DNA from 2 places in the Cohnella hashimotonis genome. Region 1 is predicted to be linked to the other one. Evidence: predicted binding sites of a transcription regulator. Region 1 holds the regulator's gene; the other holds the start of a gene.

The links. The regulator LexA, encoded in region 1, represses DNA repair genes until DNA is damaged. The targets are predictions, from matches to a motif close to CGAACATATGTTCG.
Region 2: a site for LexA is predicted at 1,954-1,967, ahead of addB (helicase-exonuclease AddAB subunit AddB). Genes of this name have one in related genera too.

What each region holds. Positions count from the first base shown of each region.
Region 1 is NZ_JAGRPV010000001.1:2,894,204-2,902,387, reverse strand. It holds gene KB449_RS11675 (cupin domain-containing protein) at 1-400, shown strand, start outside; gene KB449_RS11670 (HAD family hydrolase) at 462-1,262, opposite strand; gene KB449_RS11665 (hypothetical protein) at 1,330-1,848, opposite strand; gene KB449_RS11660 (DUF896 domain-containing protein) at 1,971-2,168, opposite strand; gene KB449_RS11655 (LysM peptidoglycan-binding domain-containing protein) at 2,330-2,722, opposite strand; gene lexA (transcriptional repressor LexA) at 2,945-3,568, shown strand; gene glnA (type I glutamate--ammonia ligase) at 3,655-4,983, opposite strand; gene KB449_RS11640 (MerR family transcriptional regulator) at 5,017-5,436, opposite strand; gene KB449_RS11635 (methionine gamma-lyase family protein) at 5,563-6,870, opposite strand; gene hflX (GTPase HflX) at 6,911-8,184, opposite strand, start outside.
Region 2 is NZ_JAGRPV010000001.1:4,143,893-4,152,076, forward strand. It holds gene addB (helicase-exonuclease AddAB subunit AddB) at 1-1,876, opposite strand, end outside; gene KB449_RS16775 (class I SAM-dependent rRNA methyltransferase) at 2,031-3,446, opposite strand; gene KB449_RS16780 (Na/Pi symporter) at 3,568-4,551, shown strand; gene deoC (deoxyribose-phosphate aldolase) at 4,585-5,727, opposite strand; gene mtaB (tRNA (N(6)-L-threonylcarbamoyladenosine(37)-C(2))-methylthiotransferase MtaB) at 5,745-7,094, opposite strand; gene KB449_RS16800 (RsmE family RNA methyltransferase) at 7,087-7,878, opposite strand; gene KB449_RS16805 (site-2 protease family protein) at 8,120-8,184, opposite strand, start outside.

The DNA.
Region 1 (8,184 bases):
ATTAAGCGCTGACGACAAAACCGAGATCCTTTCGACCTTCGACGCCGAGATTCGCGATTTGGCCGGCCGCCGCGGCTACAAGACTTGGGATATCGTCGTATTGTCCGAATCGACGCCGAATATCGAGGAATTACTGAAGAAGTTCGAGCAGATCCATACGCACACCGAAGACGAAGTCCGGGCGATCACGGCCGGCGAAGGCATCTTCATTATCCGCGGCGACGAAGCGACCGGATATTTCGACGTCATCCTGAGCGCAGGCGACGTTATCTCCGTTCCGGAGGGCAGCGTTCACTTCTTCACCCTGACTGAATCCAAGAAGGTCGTCGCCGTCCGCCTGTTCATCGAGACCGAGGGCTGGATCGCGCATCCTTACGAGGATCCTGCGTTCGTTAAATAAACAGCTTTCGATCGCGTTAAAAAGCGCCGAATCCCTCTCATCGGGGATCCGGCGCTTTTTGTCATTCAGCGGACAGCTTGTTAAGCAGCGGCTGCAATTCGTTCAGGCTGGCGATCTCGAAGCTTGGCACGATCTCGTCGCCGCGCACGGCTCCGTGACGGTTAATCCAGATCGAGATCATCCCGACGCCGTTCGCGCCCTTGATATCGGTCGTCAGCTTGTCGCCGACCATGACGCAATCTTCCGCCTGCAGCCCAAGGCGCCCAAGCGCATGCGCGAACAGCTTCGGAGACGGCTTGCCTTCCCCGAACTGACCGGAAATGACGATCTCGTCGAAATATGGGATCAACTCCGGTGTCATCGCAAGCTTCTCCTCCTGCAAATCCGGAGAACCGTTCGTAAGGAGAAGTAGTTTGTAACGGCTCTTGAGCGCATCAAGCACCTCGAACGTTTCCTCGTAGGCGAGCGGCAGCTTCCGGCGATGCGCCGGAAACTCCTCCGCAAGCTTGGCGCCGAGCACCGGATCGTCTACGCCGAGCGCCTTGAGCCCGCGCGTCCAAGCTTCCCGCCTGTAGTCCGGCACGATCGCCTCCATCCGCCTGAACATTTCATGCTCTCCGGCCTTGAAGTTCCCCCATAAACCCTCAAACGGGTTGATCCCGATCATCTGCGTGAAAGGAAATGTCTCGTATGTCTCGTATAGCGCGCGCGCTTCGCGTCTTACCGCCTCCTCCAAAGCTGCCGCATCGACGCCGGCTTCCTGCGAAGCTAGCTCGCATGTCGCCTCGAAGGCTTGCTTTACGCTTCGATCATCCCAAAGCAGCGTATCGTCCAAATCGAACATAACCGCTTGAATCTTCATTCCCGTCCATCTCTCCCGTGCGCGATTCTTGAAAAGCATTATTAAAGTGATTCTAGCTACTCGCTCCTTACTTAGCGCGCGTCTCCCACTCGACCTGATGCTGACCTGCGAATTCCTTGAGACGAACTGACATCGCGTCCAGCGGGTACCGGTTCATCAGCTTGGAGAACACCCAGTTGCCGCCTTTGACCGGTTCGATGACGATGTAGCCAGGCATCTGAACGATCTTCCGCACTTCGAGCGGCTTAAGCGTCTTGTATCCCGCAAATCTGCGCGTCTCCAGCCTGTCCTTCGAGACGGCCAGATACGGCCTGCGCAGGAAGTAAAACACGGCGAGCAGCACATAACAACCGACCGTCGCCCAGAACATGCCTGCGCTTTGCTCAAAACTTGCAGACCACGGCTTGAACAATAGAATGTAGAATACGATCAGAAGCACGAGCGTGAAGGGCATGATGAGGCTTCTGCCTTTAAACCGGTCAATCTGGGCCGCAGGCGCGGATAAGCTTTGTTTGCCCTCTTTTTTGCGGCGTTTGTTGATTTCCTTCGTATTGCGCTGTACGGCGCGTTCCCATGAACGTGACACTGCATACCCTCCTATGTATAGGCAAAGCCGGCTTTAAGCCGGCTTTGCCGCGTTGCCGCATGAATAAGACCGTCCATTCAACCGTTTATGACATTAATTATTTGAAGCTGCTCACGGGCGCTTCAATGCTTTATCGTATCTTCCGGCGGTTCGTCGGTCCATTCGATCTGATCGAGCTGCTGCCTGAAGTTTCGTTTGAAGTTGTCCAGATAAACCTGACGCAGCTTTTGCCGCTCGACGGCTTCATCCTCGGTCAATCCCATCGTCTTATGTTTATGTGCCAACTCGTTAATCCGAGCGATCAGCTTGTCGAATTCCATAGGGTCACCTCCCGTGTTGCCTCTTCTAATTTGACATTATCGGAAGGGGAATGTCAAGGCGAGGCTAAAGCAAAAAAGACCGATATGCATCGGTCGATTAAGGTTAGTCTATTCAAGTTAAATCCGTAATGCGAATCATTCGGGGATGGGAACATACATTCCTATCGAATAGAGTCGGACAGCTTGGCCGGAAGGACCAGGCGTTGACCTGAAGCGATCGTGGATGAAGTCAATCCGTTGCGCTTCATAATCAGATGTACGGCCTCAATCGTCTTCATGCGGGAAGGCTTGGCATTCTCCGCGATCGACCATAACGTGTCTCCGCTGTCGACCGTAACGGTCGCTTCATATGCTCCAGCTTGACGAACGGCGTCGGGCTCGGCCGACGCAGTCATCATGGACAACCCCGCATAGATCAGCAGCGCGACGATCGGAATCAGAAACAGCCGAAGACCCTTAAAGGAGAAAAGCGATTGAAAACTGAGCGCCGAGGCCGTTCTCTTGGCTCGAGCGGTCGGAGCGGGCGTTCGCTCCGGCCCCAGCTTTCCATTCATATATGTATGCCCTTGAGATTTAAGCGAATCCGAACCGAGTAGTTGTACTTGTACCATCTCATCCACCCCAAACGTTTGTTCTGATAAGAGAATATCACGAACATATGTTTGAGTCAACGGTTTTTACGAACACAGGTTCTCTAAGAACGAATGTTTGTACGAACTCCGGTTCTGTGTTATAATTTGTCATATGAATTTTTAAGTCAGTAGGAGGGCTTCGAGGTGTCGAAGATGTCCAACCGTCAATCCGCCATATTGGAATTCATCAAGAACGAAGTCAAGGACAAAGGCTATCCCCCATCGGTGCGCGAGATCGGCGAAGCCGTCGGACTCGCTTCGAGCTCTACCGTGCACGGTCATCTCGACCGTCTTGAAAAGAAAGGCCTGATTCGCCGGGACCCGACCAAGCCGCGCGCAATCGAGATTACGGACGGCGAACAAGATCCCGTCATCCAGTTCGCGCAGTCCGTTCGTCAGGTCCCGCTCGTTGGCAAGGTCACGGCAGGCGTACCGATCACCGCGACGGAGAATATCGAGGAGTACTTCCCGCTCCCCGCCCAGATGGTCGGCGAGCAGACGGTATTCATGCTCTCCGTCAGAGGCGACAGCATGATCGACGCCGGCATCCACAGTGGCGATTACGTCATCGTACGCCAGCAGCAGACGGCTACCAACGGCGATATCGTTGTGGCCATGACCGAGGAAGACGAAGCGACGGTCAAGACGTTTTACAAGGAGCGCGACCACATCCGCCTCCAACCGGAGAACACCACGATGGAGCCGCTGCGCTTGAACAACGTCAGCATTTTGGGCAAAGTCATCGGTTTAATCCGCAGCATTCGTTAATCGTTCTTCGCCCCCATCCCATTTTATAACAAAGAAGCCTCGGCATCGCTAAGCGATCGCCGAGGCTTCTTCGTTGATGCCGAGTATCAATAAGTCGTCAAATACTGATCCCGCTCCCATTGGTGAACCTGAGTGCGATAAATGTCGTATTCGATTTCCTTCATTTCATAAAAATGCGTGAGCGCGTGATCGCCGAGCGCCTCGCACACAACCTCGTCGCGCAGCATCTCGGAGAGCGCTTCGCGAAGGTTGAGCGGCAGACTCGGAATGCCGGCGTCGATCCGCTCTTCGTCGCTCATGACGTAGATGTTGCGGTCTACAGGCGCCGGCAGCGCTGTCTTGTTGCGAATACCGTCGAGTCCTGACTTCAGCATGACCGCAAGCGCCAGATACGGATTGGCAGCCGGATCCGGGTTGCGAACTTCGACGCGCGTGCTCAGTCCGCGGGATGCCGGAATGCGGATCATCGGGCTGCGGTTGCTCGCCGACCACGCGACGTAACATGGGGCTTCATAGCCCGGTACGAGGCGCTTAAACGAGTTGACGGTCGGATTCGTAATGGCGGCCATGCCGCGAGCGTGCTGCAGAATACCGGCCATATAGTGACGCGCCACTGTGCTTAGACCGAGACGGTCGTTCGCATCGTAGAACGCATTTTCCGAGCCCTTGAACAGCGATTGATGGCAGTGCATGCCCGAACCGTTCATGCCGTAAAGCGGCTTCGGCATAAAGGTCGCGTGCAGGCCGTGCTTGCGAGCGATCGTCTTGACGACCAGCTTGAACGTCTGGATCTGGTCGGCCGCCTTGATGGCGTCCGCATATTTGAAGTCGATCTCGTGCTGCCCCGGTGCGACCTCGTGGTGGGAAGCTTCGATCTCGAAGCCCATCTCCTCGAGCATAAGCACGATGTCGCGGCGGCAATTCTCGCCGAGGTCGGTCGGCGCGAGATCGAAGTATCCGCCCTGGTCGTTGAGCTCGGTCGTCGGGTTGCCTTTCTCGTCGGTCTGGAACAGGAAAAACTCAGGTTCCGGTCCGACATTAAACGACGTATAGCCGAGTTCCTCCGCCTCTTCGAGCGCACGCTTCAAGATGCCGCGCGGATCGCCGGCAAAAGGCGTGCCGTCAGGCATATAAACGTCGCAGATGAGACGCGCGACGCGATCTTCCGTAACCCACGGGAAAACGACCCACGTATCGAGATCCGGATACAAATACATGTCGGACTCCTCGATCCGGACATAGCCTTCGATGGAGGAGCCGTCGAACATCATTTTGTTGTCCAACGCCTTCTGGAGCTGGCTTACGGGGATTTCCACGTTTTTGATGATGCCCATCAGATCGGTAAATTGCAAGCGAATGAAGCGTACGTTTTCTTCCTTGGCAATCCGAATGATATCCTCGCGCGAGTAGCTCATGACAGCCTCCTAGTATGGTCGTTGTAGGTACAGCTACTTGTTCTTGTAAAAGCGGGACAGTTCGCCCTGAATGAGCGACACTTGGCCCGGGCGCTTGTTGCCCGACATGATCTGCTGCTTCAGCATGCGGTGAAGCTGGGATTCGGACAGCTCTCGGCGCTTGACCTCGGACAGCTCGTTGATGATCGTCCCGTCGTCCGCGCTCTCTCCTACCGGGTTCATCACCTGCTTGATACCGGCGATGTTGACGCCCTTCTCGATCAGCGCTTTGATCTCGAGCAGTCGCTCGACGTCGTTAAACGAGAAAAGCCGCTGATTGCCCGCGGTCCGGGCAGGCTGAATCAATTCGTGTTGTTCGTAGTATCGTATTTGCCGGGCGGTCAGATCGGTCAGCTTCATGACAATGCCAATCGGGAACAGCGCCATATTTCTGCGTATTTCGTCGCCAGCCATTTCGTATCAACCTTCCATCTGGGCGCGGAATTTGCAACCACTTCCATTGTAGCCCGGGCCGCAAAACATGTCAAGGAATGTAAGGTTTAATTCCAATGAGCATACGCAGCCGTTTGTCAGGCTTGGCTATTGGTCCCGCCGAACTGACATCCCGCCTAGCATGCCGCGCTCGCGCAGCGTCTCCCAGGCTTCGCGTACGGCCAATTTAACGTGCGCATAGGTTAACCCGCCTTGCATATAAGCGATAAAAGGCTCGCGGATCGGCGCATCCGCGGACAGCTCCAGGCTGCCCCCTTGAATAAAAGTGCCCGCAGCCATTATGACCGGATGCTCGTAGCCGGGCATGTCCCACGGTTCGGGAACGACGTGCGCATCTACCGCGGCTGCGCGCTGGACGGCTTGAACGAATGCGATCAGCGGGGCTTCCGAGCCGAAGGAAATCGCCTGGATGAGATCGGTGCGGGGCTCGTCCCAACCGGGTTTGGTCTCGAAGCCTAGCTGTTCAAATACGGCCGCAGCAAAAATGCTCCCCCGGACCGCTTGCGAGACGAGCAGCGGAGCCAGGAAAAGTCCCTGGTAGATCGACCGCGTCGTGCCGAGCATCGCGCCGACTTCCGCGCCGATACCGGGCGCGGTCATACGAAAGGCCGCCTGCTCGACCAGTTCCCGCTTGCCCGCGATATATCCGCCGCTGGCGGCAAGCCCGCCCCCCGGATTTTTGATGAGCGAACCGGCGATCAGATCCACGCCGACCTCGCACGGCTCGCGGTCCTCCGTGAACTCGCCATAGCAATTATCGGCGAAAATGACGGCGTCCGGCTTTATCTGTCGCAGCCTGCGGATCATATCCGCGATCTGGTCGATCGTAAACGACGACCGCCATTCATAGCCGCGTGAGCGCTGGATCGCGAACACCCGCGTACGCGGCGTCACGGCCGCGGCGACCGCCCCGAAATCCACGCTGCCGTCTGCGAGCAGAGGAATCGACGTGGCTTGGATCCCCCAGTCGGCAAGCGACCCGATACCGTCTCCCGGCTTGCCCACAACCTTGCGAAGCGTGTCGTACGGCTCGCCGGTCACGAACAAGAGTTCGTCGCCAGGACGCAGCACGCCGAATAGCGCCGTCGAAATCGTATGCGTTCCCGAAGCAAAATGAGGCCGCACCAGTGCGGCCTCAGCTCCGAACACATCCGCATACACGAGATCCAGCACCTCGCGCCCTCTATCGTTGTAGCCGTAGCCCGTCGAGGAGGCGAAGTGGTAATCGCTCACTTTATGCCTGCGGAAGGCGCGAATAACCTTCCAGTTGTTCCTTTCGCCGATCCGGTCCGTCTCCGCGAACCGGCCGGCCGCGAGCGTCTCCGCCCGGTCGGCCAGCTGTTGCCATTCCTGTTCCGTTTCCCGATAGCCCTTGCCGTCGACATTCGACTTCATGTTTTCCTGCTCCCATTTCCGAACCGGTTCGCGCTTACGATTAGACCGAATTCATGTTTTCGTTTTCTGCAAGATGGTTTTCGATAAAATAAGTTTCCAGCGATCTTCCGTATTTCTCCAAATCGGCCGGATTGATGCGAAGCTTGAGCAGCAGTCGGTCCTCATCCGTGCCTTGTTCGAGCACTTCGCCTACGCGATAGGCGAGCGCTGCCAGCTCGCCGCGTTCAGCCGGGAGCGAGAGCAACCGAACATCGCCCAGGAGCTTGTCCTCGATGCGCCGTAAGAGCGTCTCCATGTCCCGCGCGCTGAACGCGCTGACGCGCAGCGCGTTGGGGCCGCCTGCGAGCAGTCCGATCGCCGCAGGCGGACATTCGTCAATCTTATTGTAAACGAGCAGCGTCGGCTGACCGCCGGCGCCGAGCTCCGACAGCACCTCGTCGACAACCGCCCGCTGCCGGTCGCGCATCGGAGACGAAGCATCTACGACATGGAGCAGCAGGTCCGCTTCATTAACTTCTTCGAGCGTCGCCCGGAATGCCGCCACCAGATCGTGCGGCAAGTTCTGTATAAAACCGACCGTATCGGTGAGAAGCACTTCCTTGCCGCTAGGCAGCGCGAGCGCGCGGGAAGTCGGATCGAGCGTTGCGAACAGCTTGTTCTCGGCAAGCACGTCTGCGCTCGTAAGCTGCTTGAGCAAAGTCGACTTCCCGGCGTTCGTATAACCGACAAGGGCAACCTGGACGACGCCGTTTTTTTTGCGGCGCTCCCTGTGGAGCTTGCGGTGGGCCATCACGCCTTCGAGCTGCCGCTTGAGCTCGGTGATGCGATTGCGAATGTGACGGCGGTCCGTCTCGAGCTTCGTCTCGCCCGGTCCCCGCGTTCCGATGCCGCCGCCGAGCCGGGACAGATTTTTTCCTTGTCCGGACAATCTCGGCAGCAAATAGGACAGCTGGGCCAGCTCCACCTGCAGGATGCCTTCCCGCGTCTTGGCTCTGCCCGCGAAAATATCGAGAATCAGCTGCGTGCGGTCGATGATCTTGACGTCCAGCTCTTCTTCGAGATTGCGTACCTGCACGCCGGACAGCTCCTGGTCGAAAATGGTCGTCGTCGCCTCTTCTTCGGCAATTCGCGCCTTCAGTTCCTGGGCTTTGCCCTTGCCCACGAACCATCTCGTATCCGGGACGTCCCGGTTTTGCATCATGCGTCCGACGACTTCGACGCCGGCGGTATCGGCCAGATTCGCCAGTTCGTCCATCGAATGCTCCGGATCCGCGCCCGACTGGCGTACGGCGTCCGTAACCAGACTGACGAGCA
Region 2 (8,184 bases), 1.2 Mb from region 1:
TGCGTTCCGGCGTCCCGATCAGGACGCGGTCGAGCGAAGGCGGCACGACGCCCAGGCGGATCGACTCCAATCCGGCGTCGATCATGCCCGCGAACAATGCCGGATCCGCCGGCTCGTCCCCCATCAGCTCCACGAGCTGATCGAGAAGCCCGATCGCGCCGTCCCATAGTTGACGATGTATCCGCGCGCGCAGCGGCTCGCCGGCCAGCTCGTCGTGCCTGCTCCAAAGCTCCAGCCTGTCCGGCGCCGCCGTCTCTTCCAGAAGCAGAAAAAGCGCGCGGCATAAGTCGGCCAGCGTCTTGGACCGCTTGAAGCGCGACTCGAATGTCCTAAGCGGCGCGAGCAGCGCATCCCGGGTCGCGCGGATCGCCTGCATGGAAGGGCCGCCTCGCGAAGTTCCGTCATCGTCCTCTTCCTCGGCCTCCAGGTCGCGGGCGGACAGCGAATACCAGCTGCGGTCGTCATGCCAGCGCCAGCCGTCGATGCCGGCTGCCAACACGTAGTTCTCGAGCGCATCGACCGACTCCCTCGCGACGCTGCCGTCCTGCGGATGAAGCAAGTCCGTCTTCGCGCAGCGGAAAAACGCCTCGTAGCGCCAGCCGCCGATCACGCATTCCAAGGCCGAGCGAACGAACTCCACGAGCGGATGCTGCGAGCCTCTCGCTTTGCCGTCCAGGAAGTACGGGATGCCGTAATCGTCGAAAACGGATGCCAGCAGCTCGCCGTAATCCTCCAGATTGCGGGCGAACACGCTCATCTCGCGCCAGCGCATGCCGTCCTCGCGGACGCGGCGCAGCATATCACGCGCTGCCGCCTCCACTTCGGCTCTGCGGCTGGCGGCCTCGCGGATCGACAAGCCGCAGCGCGGATGCTCCGGCTGCAGCTGCGTCTCGCCGCCGGTCCAGCGATGCCGGCCATCCATCGCCCGCTCCAGATGCGCCAGCATCGGACATTCCGCAAAGCGCGGCGAAACGCTCGGCCGCAACAAGACAGGAGGCTCTAACTGCGCGCCAGCCGCCTCCGCCGCCGCGCAAAGGCGCGCCGACGTGTCCGCGGTCTGATAGAACAGGTCCAGCTCGTCCGGACGTTCGCCGGCTCCGTACAATCGATCCACGCAGAGCGCGGCGGACACGCGCTTGCAGCGTCGCAGCAGCGCCTCGATGACGGCATATTCCTTGGGCGTAAAACCATGGAAGCCGTCCAGCCAAATCTCCGCATCCTGAAGCAGCGTCGACGCCTGCGCCCCCTTGACCAAAAAGTCGAGCGAATCTTCTCCGTCGAGATAATGGCCCGCCAGTTCGCGCTCGACGTCTTCGTACAGCAGCGACAGATCGTGCAGCTTGTCCGACAGCAGGCCTTCGGCGGCCGCGGCGGCTTGTTCCGCAGCGCCGGCCGGCCCTGCAGGCACGGTGCTGCCGGCGTGCAAAGCGCCGCGTACGGCCAGCGGCACGGCGTTAATCGCAGCCGGGTCCGTGCCGTATCGCTTCCATTCCGTAAGCAGTTCGCCGATCCGCTCGGCCAGCCCCGCTCCGCCCGCGCCGCTCCGGTACAGCTTGAGCTGCGCCTGCCGGCGGACGAGCGCCTTGTGGATCAGCATCGTCTTCCCGTTGTCCGCGATCGGCACGACGGCCGCGCCTCCAGCCTCCTGCATGACGCGGAAGGCCAGCCGCCTGAAGCTCAGCACCTGCAGTCGCATAAAGCCCTTGGAGCCCGGAGCGGAAGCGAGCGCATACTCGGTCTGGAATGTGGCCTGCTCGGGCACGATCAACAAAAGCGGCGGTCCCGCAGGATCCTGCGCGATCCGCTCGGCGATCTCCGTCCTGATCAGATGCGACTTGCCGCTGCCCGAGCGGCCCGCGATCAGTCTCAGCTTCATGGCCTGCGCCTCCCTTTCCCCTCACCGATTCGTTCCATTCCGTTCGACTACGATTCTAGCGACCATTGTACCACACCCGCACAGACGTTCGCACCGCAAAAAAAGAACCGTCCGCTCCGCAGGTAGGCGGGTCGGACGGCCGACGCTCTTGCGCTTACAGCTCTTTGCGGCTCCTGACTTCGAAAATGCCGAACTTCAGGTAATGCCCTTCCTCGACGCCGACCAGCTGCGGATGATCGCGCCCTGCGCCGGTCCAGACGATGCGCCGCAGCACTTTGCCCGCATCGCGCGCGGCTTCGAGCAGCGTCTCCATGAACAGCTCCGGACGGACATGGTACGAGCAGCTCGCCGTGACCAGGTACCCGCCCTCGTTGATCAGCTTCATGGCCTGCAGGTTGATGTCCTTGTAGCCGCGGATCGCGCCCGGCACGGCGCGCTTCGTCTTGGCGAACGCCGGCGGATCGAGGATGATGACATCCCATGTGCGCCCCTGCTTGGTCAGCGGCTTGGAGGTGTCGACCTTAGCCGCAGGCTTGCCGCCTTTGGAATCCCCCTCCGCCGAGCCGGCTCTCGCCGCCCGCTCCTCGCGTCCCTTGACCTGCTCGCGCAAATACTCGAACGCATCGGCGACGACGAATTCGACGCGGTCCTCGAAGCCGTTGCGCGCAACGTTCGTCCTCGCGGTATCGATGCCGTGCTCCGAGATGTCCAGGCATGTGACGCGCTTGGCGCCGTACTTGCAGGCGTGAAGCGTGAAGCTGCCGGTATGCGCGAAGCATTCCAGCACGGTGGCGCCGTCCCAGTACGGGAACGTGACGACGCTGCCGTTGGCGTTGACGGGAACCGGCCTGACGCCTTCTTCCGTGGCGCGCTCCTCGACCGTGATGCCGCTTCGTTTGCCCCAGCCCTTCATCAGCGGCTCGATCGCCGCGCGGTTTTCCCGCTGATCGAAGAAGTAGCCCGTCTTCTGGCCGCCCTCGATATCGACCTGGACGGATAGACCATTCTCCACGATCTGCAGGTAACGCGGGCAATCGCCGTACAGAACGCCCGTGCGCTCCTCGAGCCCTTCGAGCGTGCGGACGCCGACGTCGCTGCGCTCGTACACGCCCTTCGGCGCGAACACGCGCACCAAGGCGGGCAGCCACGCTTCGCGAGCTTTGTCCATGCCGAGCGTCAGCACCTGAACGACGAGCACGCCGTCGAAGCGGTCGACGACGAGCCCCGGCAGGAAATCGGCTTCCCCGAATACGAGCCTGCACGATTCGTCGCCGGGCGCGAACCGCTCGCGATAGTCCAGGCATGCGCGAAAGCGCGCTTCGAAGAAGGATTCGTCCATCGCGTCCAGCGGTCCGTAAGCTACGATCCGGATCGCGATCTGCGAAGCGGGGTTCCAGTAGCCGGTCGCCAAAAATTGCCCCCGGTGGTCGCGGACCTCCACCAGACTGCCCGGCTTGGGCTCGCCTTCGGTACGCTCGATCTCATTGGCGAATATCCAGGGGTGCCCGAGCTCCAATCTCGGGCGGCGCGAGCGGTTCAGCACGGCAAAAGGCTTGTTTTCGGTCGGCATGCGCTCATTCCTTTCTCTATCATGTCTTGTCCGATCGCCGCATACGATGGTCCAGACAGGACTGGTCGGGCCTGTATTCCCTGCCGTCCGCGGCTATGTATCCAAAAGGAGAAACGATGGTATGCTGCTATATTTAATCTCGCTGTCGATCGTCGGCCTGGCGCTGCTGCTGTCCGGCATGAAGGTGATGGAGGCCGCGCTCTCCGGCTGGGCCGGCGACCGTATGGCGCTCGCCGTCGCGCGCTCCACGTCGACGCCGCTCCGGGGCTTCGCCCTCGGCACGGCATCGAGCGCGCTGCTGCAAAGCGGCACTGCCGTCACGCTGCTTACGATCAGTCTCGTCAACAGCGGTATCCTGCCGTTCGCGCGCTGCTTCGGCATCCTCCTTGGCACCAACGTCGGCACCTGCCTGACGACGGAGCTCATGAGCCTGGAGCTCCACCGCTACGGCTTGCCTCTGCTAGGCGCCGGCACCGGCCTGTGGCTGCTGTCCCTGCTGTCCGGGGAGTGGCGGGCGCTGCCGCCGCTGCCCCGCCGCGTGCACGACGCCTGCCGCTTCGGCGGAGCGGTGCTCGCGGGCTTCGCCCTGCTGCTGGCCGGCTTCGCGCTGCTGCGCACGATGGGGCCGCTGCTTCAGCAGCAGGGCACGTTCGCGCGGCTAATGGACATGGCCTCACAGCAGCCCGCGCTCGGCGTGCTCGGCGGCGCCGTGCTCACCGCGCTTATTCACTCCGGCGCCGCCGTCATCGGCATGTCGATGGGCTTCGTATCCGCCGGCGCCATGAGCCCGGACACCGCCGTCGCGATCGTGCTCGGCGCCAACGTCGGCACCTGCGCGACAGGGCTGCTCGTCTCGCTCGGCGGCAGCCGAGGCGGCAAGCTGGTGGCGCTGTCGCAGATCGCGCTTAACGTTGGCGGCGTGCTGCTGTTCTACCCGCTGCGGCACGAGCTGCTCGCCGCCGCGGCCTACATCGCGCCCGGCAATGCCGCCGCCCAGATCGCGCATGCGCAGACGATCTTTAATGTCGCCTGCTCGCTGCTGGCGCTGCCGCTCGCCTATCTGTTCAAGCCGCCGGCCAAGCCGGCATTGCCCGCAGCCGCTTAAGCGGCTGCCGCAGGCGCCTCAGACAGCGTCACGTCAGTATGCGCCGGCAGCCGCCGGGTCGCCGCCGACGATCGCGATGCCCGAGCTCGTGCCGATACGGCTCGCCCCGGCCAGCAGCATCGCTTCGGCCGTCGCGGCGTCGCGAACGCCGCCCGACGCCTTCACGCCGAGATGTCCGGACACGGACGAGCGCATGAGCCGGATATCCGCCTCCGTCGCCTTGCCCGGACCGAACCCCGTGGACGTCTTAACGTAATCCGCGCCTGCCGCTTCGGAGATGCGGCAGGCTTCGCGCTTCAGCTCGTCCGTAAGCGCGCCTGTCTCCAGGATCACCTTGACGAGCGCGCCGCCCTGTACGGCCCGTACGACGGAGGAGATGTCGCGCTGGACCGAGTCGAAGTCCCGGTCGAGCAGCTTGCCGATCGACAGCACCATGTCGATCTCGGAGGCGCCGTCCTCGACGGCGGCCGCCGCTTCGAACGCTTTGGCGCGCGTCGCGGCGGCGCCGAGCGGGAAGCCGACGACCGCGCATACCTTAACATTCGTGCCGCCGAGCCGTTCGCGGCTCAGCCGTACCCATCTGCCGTTCACGCAGACGCTGTAAAACTGATAGGCGAGCGCTTCCTGGCACAGCTGCTCGATGTCCGCGGTACGCGCCTCCGCCTTGAGCAGCGTATGGTCGATAAAAGGAGCGACCGATTGGCCCGGCGTCCAGATCGGAAAGCGGCCCGCCGTGACGACATGGCCGTCCTGCGGCTCGAAGCCGAGCTGGCGCAGCGCTTCGCGCAGCACCTCGTCGTTGTTGTCGTATCCGCCGCTGCGCTGCAGTCTCCAGCTCTCCGCGGGCGAATACCAGGCGACGCCTTTGATCTCCTCGACCTGTGCCTGCAGCGTGCCCTCGCCGGCCTCGACGAGATAATAGTGTACCTCTTTTTGCACGGTTGCCCTGTCCGCGGCTTCATATTGGTAACGAATGACGGATAAAGGAGAGCGAATGTCTCCCCGAATGCCCGTCTCCTCCATAATCTCGCGCAGCGCCGTTTCTTCGATCGTTTCGCCGGGTTCCATCTTGCCTTTGGCCAGCGTCGTCTTGCCGAAGCGGTCCTCGATCATTTGAATCTCGATTTTACCGCCGTTTTGGCGGTAAACGACGCCGCCTGCCGATATCTCCAACATTTCCGTTATCCCCCTATTTAAGCCTGCATGGCAGGCATAAGCCCTGCCGCCGGCGCCTCGATCAGCTCGCCGCGGCATTCGTTCGCGCCGCCCTCGGTAATTCTCACCCGGCACAGCTGGCCGACGAGGGACGGGTCGCCTTTGAATACGATGTTCAAATAATTGTCCGCATGACCGCTCATCAGGCCGCTGCCCGCCGGACCCTTTTCCCCGCGCTCCGGTATGATCTCGAGCACTTCGCCGACCCAGTCCGCCGCATAGTCTGCCTGCATGCGCTCCGACAGCTCGATCAGCTGCTGGACGCGCGCGTGCTTCGCCTCTTCGTCCACCTGGTCCTCCATGCGCGCGGCAGGCGTGCCTGTCCGCTTGGAATACGGGAACACGTGCATCTCGGCAAAGCCGATCTCCTCCATAAAGCGGTAGCCCCGCTCATAATGCGCGTCCGTCTCGCCCGGGAAGCCTACGATGACGTCGGTCGTGATCGCAACGCCAGGCATCGCCGCCTTGATCCGTCGGATCTTGTCCGCGAACTCGGCCGTCGTATATTTGCGCCGCATGCGCTTCAGCACCTCGTCGTCGCCCGCCTGCAGCGGGATATGGAGATGCCTGCACATTTTTTTCGAGCCGTTCAGCACCTCGATCATCGCGTCGTCGATCTGGCTGGCCTCGATCGAGCTGATGCGGATCCGCTCAAGCCCTTCCACCTGGTCCAGATCGCGAAGCAGATCCGCAAGCCGATAATTTTCAAGATCGTCGCCGTAGCCGCCCGTATGAATGCCTGTCAGCACGATCTCCTTGTAGCCCGATGCGACCAGCTGCCGCGCCTGGGCAAGCACGCTCTCGGGACTGCGGCTGCGCGACAGACCGCGCGACCAAGGGATGATGCAAAAGGTGCAAAAATTGTTGCAGCCCTCCTGGATCTTCAGAAAGGCGCGGGTATGGTCGGCGAAGTCCGGCACGTCGAGTTCCTCGAACTCGCGGGTCTTCATAATATTGCGCACCGCGTTGACCGGCCTGCGTTCGGATTGGATGTCCGCGACGTACGACATGAGCTTGTCCCGGTCCTGCGTGCCGACGACAAGATCGACGCCCTCGATCGCGAGGATCTCGGCGGGCGACGTTTGCGCGTAGCAGCCCGTCACCGCGATGACGGCGTCCGGGTTGCGGCGCACGGCGCGCCGGATGATCTGCCGGCTCTTCTTGTCGCCGGTGTTGGTCACCGTGCACGTATTGATGACGTACACGTCCGCAGCGCGCGACTCGAAGTCCACCTGCTCATAGCCTTCTTTTTTAAAAAGCTGCCACATCGCTTCCGTGTCGTAGAAGTTGACCTTGCAGCCTAGCGTATAAAATGCCACCTTAGACATGGCGAGCTTCCCCCATCTCTCCGGATTCGTATCCGATTGCGGCCAGCGCTACGAGCGCCGCCGTTTCCGTGCGCAAAATGCGCCTGCCCAGCCCGACGCTTACCGCGCCCGCGGCCTCCGCCTGCCGGGCCTCGTCCTCGTCGAAGCCGCCTTCCGGGCCGACGACGACGAGCAGACTCGGCCGAAACGAGCCCTCCGCCCCCTCGGGGAGCCGGCTTGCGAACGCTTCGAGCTCAGGCTTAAGTCCCGCGCCTTTGCGCCCTTCTTCCTCATAACAAAGCAGCACGCGGTCGAATCGGCCGAACCCGGCCAGCAGTTCCTTCCACGTCGCGACTTCCCCGACTTCGGGCACGATGCCGCGATGCGCCTGCTCCGCGGCCTCCTTGGCGATCTTGCGCCAGCGGTCGAGCCGCTTCGCCTCCTTGCGCGCGTCGTACTGAACGACGGTCCGCTTCGAGACAAAAGGCAAAAACGCGGCCGCGCCGGCCTCGGTCCCCTTCTGGATGACCGTCTCGAGCTTGTCGCCCTTGGGCAAGCTCTGAGCGACCGTGACGCGCCAGGCCATCTCAGATTCGGATGCGCCCGTTCGCACGACGCGTCCTTCGACGCGTCCGCCCTCTATGTTTACGATCTCGGCCAGGCACTCCCGCCCCGACCCGTCGCAGGCGATAAACTGTTCGCCGGTCCTCGCCCGCATGACGGCGGACAGATGCCTGGCATCCTCCCCCTGCAGCACGACGGCGTCGCCGTCGATCTGGCCGGGATCGATAAAGTAACGCTGCATTCGCTTGAAGCCTCCACGATCGATTCAAGTTCCACCGTCCATCATACCTCGAAACGCGTTCAGGCGCTACCTTCGGCTCTCCACAAATGCCCGTCGGCTTCGAGGCAGCTTGTCTTCTACCCCGACCGGACTTCCGCCGGTTTGTTGTGCCTGGCTTGGCTCGGTGCGCATATGCCAAAAAAAGCCTCCGGGGACGAGACCCGAAGGCGAATCAGGACAAGGCTAATTGCCGCAGCCAACCCTATGCAAATCCGTAAAAAGGCGTCGTAATATGAAGCAGCTTCGCTATCCACAGGGTTGCGTGGT